3 regions of the Mixta mediterraneensis genome follow, and region 1 is predicted to be linked to each of the others. Evidence: predicted binding sites of a transcription regulator. Region 1 holds the regulator's gene; each other region holds the start of a gene.
What was found. Region 1 encodes CRP, which controls carbon source genes, mostly activating them, when cyclic AMP is high. Its sites were predicted from a motif close to ATGTGANNNNNNTCACAT; they were not measured.
Positions count from the first base shown of each region.

Region 2: the regulator CRP is predicted to act here: its motif matches at 1,026-1,043, upstream of QRY16_RS13460 (YjcB family protein).
Region 3: the regulator CRP is predicted to act here: its motif matches at 1,602-1,619, upstream of QRY16_RS11835 (NupC/NupG family nucleoside CNT transporter).

Region 1 covers NZ_JASUAZ010000020.1:5,754-9,037, reverse strand. Annotated here, with positions in the region: gene QRY16_RS13010 (YccS/YhfK family putative transporter) at 1-943, opposite strand, end outside; gene crp (cAMP-activated global transcriptional regulator CRP) at 1,001-1,633, opposite strand; gene QRY16_RS13000 (OsmC family protein) at 1,935-2,339, shown strand; gene QRY16_RS12995 (phosphoribulokinase) at 2,370-3,239, opposite strand.
Region 2 covers NZ_JASUAZ010000021.1:45,933-49,216, forward strand. Annotated here, with positions in the region: gene soxR (redox-sensitive transcriptional activator SoxR) at 1-294, opposite strand, end outside; gene soxS (superoxide response transcriptional regulator SoxS) at 458-883, shown strand; gene QRY16_RS13460 (YjcB family protein) at 1,151-1,432, shown strand; gene QRY16_RS13465 (ATP-grasp fold amidoligase family protein) at 1,487-2,437, opposite strand; gene QRY16_RS13470 (oligosaccharide flippase family protein) at 2,446-3,284, opposite strand, start outside.
Region 3 covers NZ_JASUAZ010000016.1:68,116-71,399, forward strand. Annotated here, with positions in the region: gene QRY16_RS11830 (LLM class flavin-dependent oxidoreductase) at 1-154, opposite strand, end outside; gene QRY16_RS11835 (NupC/NupG family nucleoside CNT transporter) at 347-1,537, opposite strand; gene QRY16_RS11840 (Nramp family divalent metal transporter) at 1,877-3,148, shown strand; gene QRY16_RS11845 (DUF2502 domain-containing protein) at 3,209-3,284, opposite strand, start outside.

The DNA of each region.
Region 1 (3,284 bases):
TACCGACCGGGTTATCAGGGTGCTGGCGTGCAATTTTTTCCAGCGCGCCGAGCTGTTTATCCATGGCAAAGCGGTCGGGCAGTTGATGATAAAGAATGTTATCCGCCAGCACCCGAAGCCGGGACGAAATGGTTCTGGCATTCCAGCGGATCACCGCTTCCGCATGACTCTGCTCCACCAGCTTTTGCACCTCTTCCGGTTGATGCAGGCTGACAGAGATATGCTCCTGCAAATCCAATGCAACCTGAAAGGAACGCTTCAGGCGTTTATGGCTTTCATCGCCATTGGCCGACAACATATGCATCTGTTGATAACAGATGTTAATCAGATCGACCACTTTTTGTTGACGCGCCAGCAGCGGCGGCAACGCTTTTTCTGGATCGACGAATTGCGTCAGTAGCGTGTATTTCGCGTCGCAGTAATCGGCCAGCTCGCGATAGACCAGACTCAGGCTTTCACGCATCGGCTGCTCTTTCCACAGCCAGAACCAAAACCAGTTGAACAGGCCGTACCACAGCGTACCGCCAATATAGAGCAACGGCGGAACATACATCGGCATACGTCCCATCAGGCTCAGTGTGAAAATGGCGGCAATTAGCGAACCGGGCAGTAAACGCCCATGAAGCGGGCTGATTTCACCCGTCACGCCGAGCAATAAGGGTATGACAAGCAGAATGGCGGGTAGCGGAACGCCTTTCAGTGTCAGAAACTGCATAAGAAAACTGCCGAGCGCAAACAGGCTGCCGCCGACAATCAGGCGCTTAAAGAAGCGTTTATGGGGAGTATCGAGGCCAGCAATATTGCAGCAGGCAGGCACCAGCGAGAACAGCAGTCCCTTTTGCAGATCGCCAAACAGCCAGCCGAGTGCAACGGGCACGCAAAGGACCAGCGTCTGCCGCAGGGCGTAGTTAATTTCCGGATGATAGATGATTCGACGCCACATCAGCTCAGCGCAAATAATAACGGCGTGATGTTGCCATCACGCCGGGAGTGACAGGAATTAGCGGGTGCCGTAAACGACGATGGTTTTGCCGTGTGCTGAGATCAGGTTCTGATCTTCCAGCATCTTCAAAATACGGCCCACGGTTTCACGTGAGCAACCAACGATTTGGCCAATTTCCTGACGAGTAATTTTAATTTGCATGCCGTCGGGATGCGTCATGGCGTCTGGCTGTTTGGCCAGATTAAGCAGCGTTTGCGCAATGCGTCCGGTAACGTCAAGGAAAGCGAGGTTACCCACTTTTTCTGACGTTACCTGTAAGCGACGCGCCATCTGCGACGACAGTCGCATCAAAATATCCGGGTTTACCTGAATCAACTGACGAAATTTCTTGTAGGAAATTTCTGCCACTTCGCACGCGGTTTTCGCACGTACCCAGGCGCTACGTTCCTGACCTTCTTCAAACAGGCCAAGCTCGCCAATAAAATCGCCTTGATTCAAATAGGAGAGAATCATCTCTTTGCCTTCTTCATCTTTGATCAGAACCGCAACGGAACCTTTCACGATGTAGTAAAGCGTTTCAGCCTTTTCACCTTGGTGAATCAGCGTACTTTTGGATGGATATTTGTGAATATGGCAATGGGACAGGAACCATTCGAGTGTAGGGTCTGTTTGCGGTTTGCCGAGAACCATTCGCTATTATCCTCTGTTGTAATCGTGCCCAAAATACAGGGGACAATTTCCCTGTCAGGCGATGAAAGCTTCAAGCATTTTCCATTCTGGAAATTATTCGGGCTGCATTTGGCGCATGGCGCTTAATTCTTCCCGGCTTCGTCATCAGGTGACGAAAAATATTTTCAGCTCTGTTTGTAACACAGCTTTTGCCGACTGTCTTGTGTTGTCTCGCTTCAGCAAAGGGCGGATTTCTCTGGATTGCTGTTTACCAGGTGAAAGCGTACTCTGACGCAAATGATCAGGTTATGGAGGCTATATCATGCAGGCAAGAGTGAAGTGGGTTGAAGGTCTGACATTTCTTGGCGAATCGTCGTCGGGCCATCAGGTAGTGATGGACGGTAACGCTGGCGATAAAGCGCCCAGCCCGATGGAGATGGTGCTGATGGCAGCAGGGGGATGCAGCGCGATTGATGTGGTGTCCATTTTGCAGAAAGGCCGCAATGATGTAGTCGAGTGTGAAGTCAAACTCACTTCCGAACGTCGCGAAGAAGCGCCGCGTATTTTTACCCATATTAATCTGCATTTTATTGTGAGCGGCAAAGCGCTGGCTGACAAAGCGGTGGCGCGCGCTGTTGACCTTTCTGCCGACAAGTATTGCTCGGTGGCGATTATGTTAGGTAAAGGTGTGGAAATCACTCACAGTTATGAAGTGACAGAACTGTAGTTGCCGGAGGCCGATTTGTGGCCTCCCCCCTTATTCAATACGTTTGCCTTCCATGAGCCGTTTGACCAGCGGCCCCATAATTAACTCCATCGCCAGCCCCATTTTGCCACCCGGAACAACCAGGGTATTGATATGCGAGATGAACGATCCTTGCAACATCGCCAGCAGATAGGGGAAATCAATATCTTCAAGCGCCTGGAAATGGATAACCACAAAGCTTTCATCCAGCGACGGGATGCTGCGTGCGGCAAACGGATTTGACGTATCCACAGTGGGAACGCGCTGGAAGTTAATATGGGTGCGAGAAAATTGTGGCGTGATGAAGTTAATGTAATCTTCCATTGAGCGCACCACCGAATCCATTACGGCTTCACGAGAATGGCCGCGCTCGCTGGTATCACGTACCAGTTTTTGGATCCATTCCAGGTTCACAATCGGCACTACGCCAACCAGCAAGTCGACGTTTTCGGCCACGTTGTGTTGCGCGGTCATCACGCCGCCATGCAGCCCCTCATAAAACAGAATATCGGTATTGGCTGGCAGTGGCTGCCACGGCGTAAAGGTGCCGGGCACCTGATTCCACGGCACCGCTTCGTCATAGGTATGCAGGTATTTACGCGACTGACCCTGACCACTTTTACCATATTCAATAAAGGTTTGTTCCAGCAGACCAAAATCATTGGCTTCGGGGCCGAAATAACTGACATGACGTCCCAGATCGCGCGCTTTGCGGATAGCCATGTCCATTTCAGGTCGCGTGAAGCGATGAAAACTATCGCCTTCAAGTTCTGCCGCGTGCAGATCCCACTGCTGGAAAATCTTACGGAAGGCGAGGCTGGTGGTAGTGGTTCCTGCTCCGCTGGAACCGGTCACTGCGATAATTGGATGGCGGGCAGACATAGAAAAGCTTCCTGTGAGGTCGGGCGAAGAGCATTGTTAGCATGA
Region 2 (3,284 bases), on a different contig from region 1:
CCAGTGCTGGGTCAGCGCATCCCATTCGTGAGTTGACATGCGTTTATTGGCGGGAATGTGTTCCAGGCTGTCGCTCACCGTAGCCAGCGGAATGCCAATGCGTTGTGCAATCTTGATGATCGCCACACGTCGCAGCACATCGCGGCTGTAACGTCGCTGATTACCTCCGTTGCGCGTACTGAAAATAAGCCCTTTAGTTTCATAGAAATGCAGTGCGGATACGGCGACGCCACTGCGTCGCGCCACTTCGCCCGGCGTTAAAACCGGTTTTGGGTAGTTGCGATCTTTTTTCATTTGGCTCTTTACCTCAAGTTAACTTGAGGAATTATACTCGTTCCCCATCAGAACAACGAATCCATCATTCTCCCCAACGCGTTCATATTTCAGGAAAGCAGCGCGCTTACTGGCATAAGACATGAAGCACGACGGGGAAAATCATCACCAGAAGGATGAGACCATGATGCAAGAAGAGATAATTCATACCCTGACGCACTGGATTGACCAAAATCTGGACAAGAGTTTGTCCATTGATGAAGTGGCAGCAAAATCGGGTTATTCGAAATGGCACCTGCAACGTATGTTCCGTACTGTGACGAAACAAACGCTGGGTGGATATATTCGCGAGCGTCGCCTGACGCTGGCCGCTGAAGCGCTGAGCCAGACGCAACGTCCGGTATTTGATATTGCGATGCAGTATGGTTACGACTCGCAGCAAACCTTCTCACGCGTGTTTCGTCGTCAGTTTTCACAAACGCCGACAGCCTATCGTCATACGATGCGCCGTCAGACTATTGCGCGTCCCCGTCTGCTAAGCTTTGATTGCAGCGAAAATATCGCCAGTTTTACCCAACGCACTACCGGTGAGTGCTGCCCCGTTCGTTAAATAGCCGTGCGTCCTTATGGGCGCGCCTTGTCTTTTGTTTTCCTTCTCTTTTTTCACCCGCCGCATTCCGCTCAATCTTCCAGCAGTTTTTTCTACCATACCAGATACAAATTTTGTTCAAAAATTAAAATCGGATGATATAATGTGATACAAGTCACATTATGACCTTGGGTTGACGGAGAAAAAGCACTACCTGGCATGCTTTTCCTCCGCCGGTGATGTCCGCAGATTGTCAGGGATCATTACTGATTTATTGAGGTCGAGCCGATGGCTACGTTAACTACCAGTCTTATTGTAATGCGTTGGGAATTGCTGAGCGCCGTAATGATGTTTTTTGCCAGCACGCTGAAAAACAAACTCCGTCAGGACAGTCACCATGTTATGGCCTTTATGTGTGGCGGCATCGGCTTAGGTATGACCTGCTGGTTTGTAACCGGCCTGATGGGGATTACTCTGAGCATGGAAAATGTGCACAATTTTATGGAAATCTCGAAGAATGCCTTTATTCAGGTGATGAGCCAGGCACCTGCTGACTGGCCAATGCCCTAAAAATTTCCAATAAAAAACCCCGCCAGGCGGGGTTTTTTATATTGCTGTGTACGTTTAAATTTTCTTCAACATGGCAGGGATATTAACATCCTGTACTGTGACGCCCGGTCTCTGTGTTCCGCGGCAGTCCTGAATCCACATATCTCCCATTATCTGATTTAGCCCCCGATCTAAGCCTGTCACCAAACCTGCGCCAGGAGTAAACGTCAGCTCGCCGAAATAAATATGCTCTTCATGGATATACCAGTCAACGCGCACATAATCGAAATCACTGGCCAGCTTCTTGCTCATATCAAGCGCATGTTGCAGCGACGGCATAACGCTGGAAATATCCAGTCCGGTATCGCGAATCGTATGAAAGGCTTCAGTCAGGTTATTCACATAGAAATTCATTGACAGCAGCGGCTGGCAACGGTTGTAGATAACCTGTAACACATATTCAAATTTGCCATCGCGCTTGTTGAACATGTGGAACTTGTAGTCAACAGGCGCGCTTTTGCCATCACCGATGTACTGCTCCACCAGAATGCGCGGCTTGATGTAGCGATAATGAATTTCACGCGCTTCGTTCGCAAAATCGGTTTTTAACCAGCGATAGCAGTCATGAATGATCTGCTGCTTACGTAGCGTGTCCGGCTCCTCAAGCAGAATTTCCACCATATTAGACGCATGGTTCGGTTTGATCACCGTCCCCTTCCAGCAAGGCAAACTGTTCAGGGTGGTCGGATCAGTGGTTTCATGTACCAACGGGATCAGGTATTCACTGCCAATCTTCTCAGCGATAAATTCGCGTACGCAAAACTTATCTGACAATCGACCATAGTTTTGGTAATCGCCATAGACAAATTTGCGGTAAAGCACCTTTTCGTTGAACACCTTCGGCTGACGAAGATTGGGCAGCTTTCTGAACTTGTGAAAGTAGTAGATGCGGTCCTGATAAGACCAGGGCATCTTCTTGATAAAATACTGCACACTTCTTCTGAGTTCTTCTTTCAACTTGAGCATATCGGACCTCATTTGTAGGTTTTGTAGTTGAGTGAGGAAACTTGAATCTTCTGAATGACGCCGTTCTTGAAGAAGTAATTCATTACGGTAAGGGACAAGAGTTCTGACAGGAAAACGCTCCACGCGGCCCCCATGATGCCGTAGCCCTGGATTAACCACCAGGAAAGCGGCACGCTGATGACCATCAAACAGATGATTTTCCTCAACAAATAGTTAAAACCCCCTTCTTTTACCATGTAGCGATAGGCTACAGTCCCCATAGCCGAAAAGCTGGTCGCAATCGACAGCAACGTAATGAGACTTCCTGACTGTGTGTATTCCGAACCGTATAAAGCAATGATGATCCGCTCGCCGAATAGCGAAATGATTAGCAGCATCATCAATGACACACCCATGACATAGCCGTTCAGCCGTGCTGCCAGCTTAATAGCGACATCACCGCGCTCTCTGAATATCTCGCTAAAGCACGACGTAATCAGCGCTACGGGGATGAAAATCCACGAAGCCGAAATGGTATTTGCAGCGGCGAACAGGCCGAGATCACGTGCTGATGCAATGCCCGCCAGGAACATTTGTGCGTTTTTAACCTGCACCGAAATAAAGATGCTGGAGATCGCTAATGGCAGGCCGGCGTACATTAAATAGCGCAGATAGGCGGTACGCTTTTCGCGTGGTGGCATCTGATCCTGATGCTCACGATAAAAGTTGTAGCGCTTGATGACGTATGGCACGAGCGTTACCGCCACAATAGACAGCGTCAGCCACAGCGGATTGAGACGCAGCCAGGCGATAACAAAACTGATCGTAAAGCTCAGCAACATGCCAACGGCATTAGCAATGGTGTTTA
Region 3 (3,284 bases), on a different contig from region 1:
CGGACCAGTAACCAACCAGAATTCGATCAAAGCCCGCTTGTTCATGAGACCGGGCAAAATCAGCAATATAGTTCTTATCGAATAGCGGCCCGCTGGCAGGGATGATTTCAGACGCCAGACGATGACCAATCATACCGAGGAATTGAATGCTCATGTTTTTCTCCTGATATTAAGTGATGAAGAAAAACTACGGGCTGAGCAATATGGGAGGGAAATTCTTAATTCTGCAAAGGATTTGCGTTATCTGGCTAAAGGCGGCGTACAGCGGGAAAAGGCAGCATCAAAGAGATATAACCGATGGGAATAACTCAGAAGAAAAGGGCGAGACAGACTCGCCCTTTATCATTTACCAGGAAAGCACCAGTCCGGCGATGGCAGCGGACAGCACGCTCACCAGGGTAGAGCCGTAAAGCAGTTTCAGGCCGAAGCGCGAGACCACATTGCCTTGCTCTTCGTTCAACCCTTTAATTGCACCGGCCACAATGCCGATGGAGGAGAAGTTCGCGAAAGAAACCAGGAATACAGACAGAATGCCTTCGGCGTGTGGTGACAGCTGAGCAGCAATTTTTTGCAGATCCATCATCGCTACAAACTCGTTGGATACCAGTTTGGTGGCCATGATGCTGCCAACCTGCAGTGCTTCACTTGATGGCACGCCCGTCACCCAGGCAAACGGGAAGAAAACATAACCCAGCACGCCCTGGAAGCTGATGCCGAAGATGAAATCAAACAACGCATTCAGGCCAGAGATCAGAGCGATAAAACCGATCAGCATAGCAGCAACAATAATCGCGACGCGGAAACCCGCCAGAATATATTCGCCCAGCATTTCAAAGAAACTCTGGCCTTTATGGAGATCCTGCAACTGAAGGTCTTCTTCGCTATCCACACGGTATGGATTAATCAGCGACAGCACAATAAAGGTACTGAACATATTAAGCACCAGCGCGGCAACCACATATTTTGGCTCCAGCATGGTCATGTACGCGCCGACGATAGACATCGAAACGGTCGACATTGCTGTCGCTGCCATGGTGTAGATACGACGCTGTGACATCTTGCCGAGAATATCTTTATAGGCGATAAAGTTTTCTGACTGGCCCAGAATCAGTGAGCTAACAGCGTTAAAGGATTCCAGCTTGCCCATACCGTTAACTTTTGACAGTACAGTACCGATACCGCGGATAACCCATGGCAGAATGCGGAAGTGTTGCAGAATACCAATCAGCGCAGAGATAAATACAATTGGGCACAGCACATTAAGGAAGAAGAAGGCGAGACCTTTGTCATTCATGTTACCGAACACAAAATTGGTGCCTTCTGCGGCATATTTCAGAAGATGATCAAACACACCGGCAAAGCCTTTCACAAAGCCAAGACCGGCTTCGGAGTTGAGAAAGAACCACGCCAGCAATACTTCAATTATCAAAAGCTGAACGATATAACGAATGCGAATGCTTTTACGATCATGACTGACCAATAAGGCCAACACGCCGACCACTACCAGTGCCAAAAGGAAGTGTAAAATAGCGGACATATTTGCTCCAAATTTGAGGAGGGTTGTATTTTGCTGCGTATTCTATGTAACGCGTTACTTAAAAACGAGATCATGACCACAATATAAGTATTCGCTATCATAGTATTTTTCAGAAAAGTCTTGCCGGTCACGTATCGTTTACAAAACATTCACATCTTATATCCACATACTGATTGTCTGTATATTGCTTCAAGGGTAGAGTGAAACGAGTGCTCACATTTTTAGCAATCACTCTCTTTACTGCAAGGTATAGCCATGGCTATACTTTATAGCATTATCTATTACATCAATAATCATAATCGAATTTTATTGGTCATGCGGGTTCCGTAAGCTGTACAGGTGAACTCACGTTCAGACAGGGTAAAAAATATGTTTGAAAGTCGTACCGCCGAGCGTGCCGCTCGCGGAGTAAGAAAAGTCAAACTCGCGCTGTTGGGGCCCGCTTTTATTGCCGCTATTGGCTATATCGATCCGGGTAACTTCGCCACCAACATCCAGGCAGGGGCGGCTTACGGCTACAAATTATTATGGGTCGTGGTTTGGGCCAACATTATGGCAATGTTGATCCAGCTCATGTCAGCCAAGCTCGGCATCGCCACCGGTAAAAACCTCGCTGAACACATTCGTGACCGCTTTCCGCGACCGGCGGTGTGGTTTTATTGGATACAGGCAGAAATTATCGCTATGGCCACCGATCTGGCGGAATTTATCGGAGCGGCGTTGGGCTTTAAATTACTGCTGGGCATTTCGCTGCTGCAAGGCGCGGTACTTACCGGTATTGCCACTTTCCTGATATTGATGCTGCAAAGCCGGGGACAAAAGCCACTTGAATGGGTGATTGGCGGGCTGCTGTTATTTGTTGCGGCAGCTTATATCGTTGAGCTGTTTTTCTCACAACCTAAAATCAGCGAATTAGTCATCGGTATGGCGTTGCCCTCGCTACCGACTTCCGATGCGGTATTTCTCGCGGCGGGCGTATTAGGAGCGACTATCATGCCGCACGTGATCTATCTGCATTCGGCATTAACCCAGACCAGTACTAGCGGGAGTCAGGCTGAGCGCTATTCTTCAACCAAGCTGGATGTGGCGATTGCCATGACGATTGCCGGTTTTGTAAACCTGGCAATGATGGCGACGGCGGCCGCGGCATTCCACTTTAGCGGTCACAGCGGCATTGCCGACCTTGACCAGGCCTACCTGACGCTGCAACCGTTATTGGGTCACGCGGCTGCCACCGTATTTGGTCTGAGTCTGGTCGCTGCTGGTCTCTCCTCAACCGTGGTTGGCACGCTGGCGGGGCAGGTGGTAATGCAAGGTTTTATTCGCTTTCATATTCCACTGTGGGTTCGCCGCACCGTCACTATGCTGCCTTCTTTTATTGTGATCTGGGCGGGCTGGGACCCGACGCGCATTCTGATAGTCAGTCAGGTACTGCTGAGTTTTGGTATCGCGCTGGCACTAGTTCCGCTGCTGTCATTTACCGGCAACCGCGAAATTATGGGCGATGATATGGTCAATTCACGGCTGATGCAGAACGCCGGGCGCTTAATCGTATTGCTGGTGGTGGCGTTAAACTTCTATCTTTTCGTTGGAGAAGTGTTCGGTCTGTAATTTATCGTGCTGATAAATTTCATCGTTAAAAAAATGCCCGGTTGAAGCCGGGCATTTTTATTAATGGTGATGGTCGTGGTGATCGCGGTGATCATGACGATGATCATGACGATGATCGTGTCGCCAGTGACGTTCA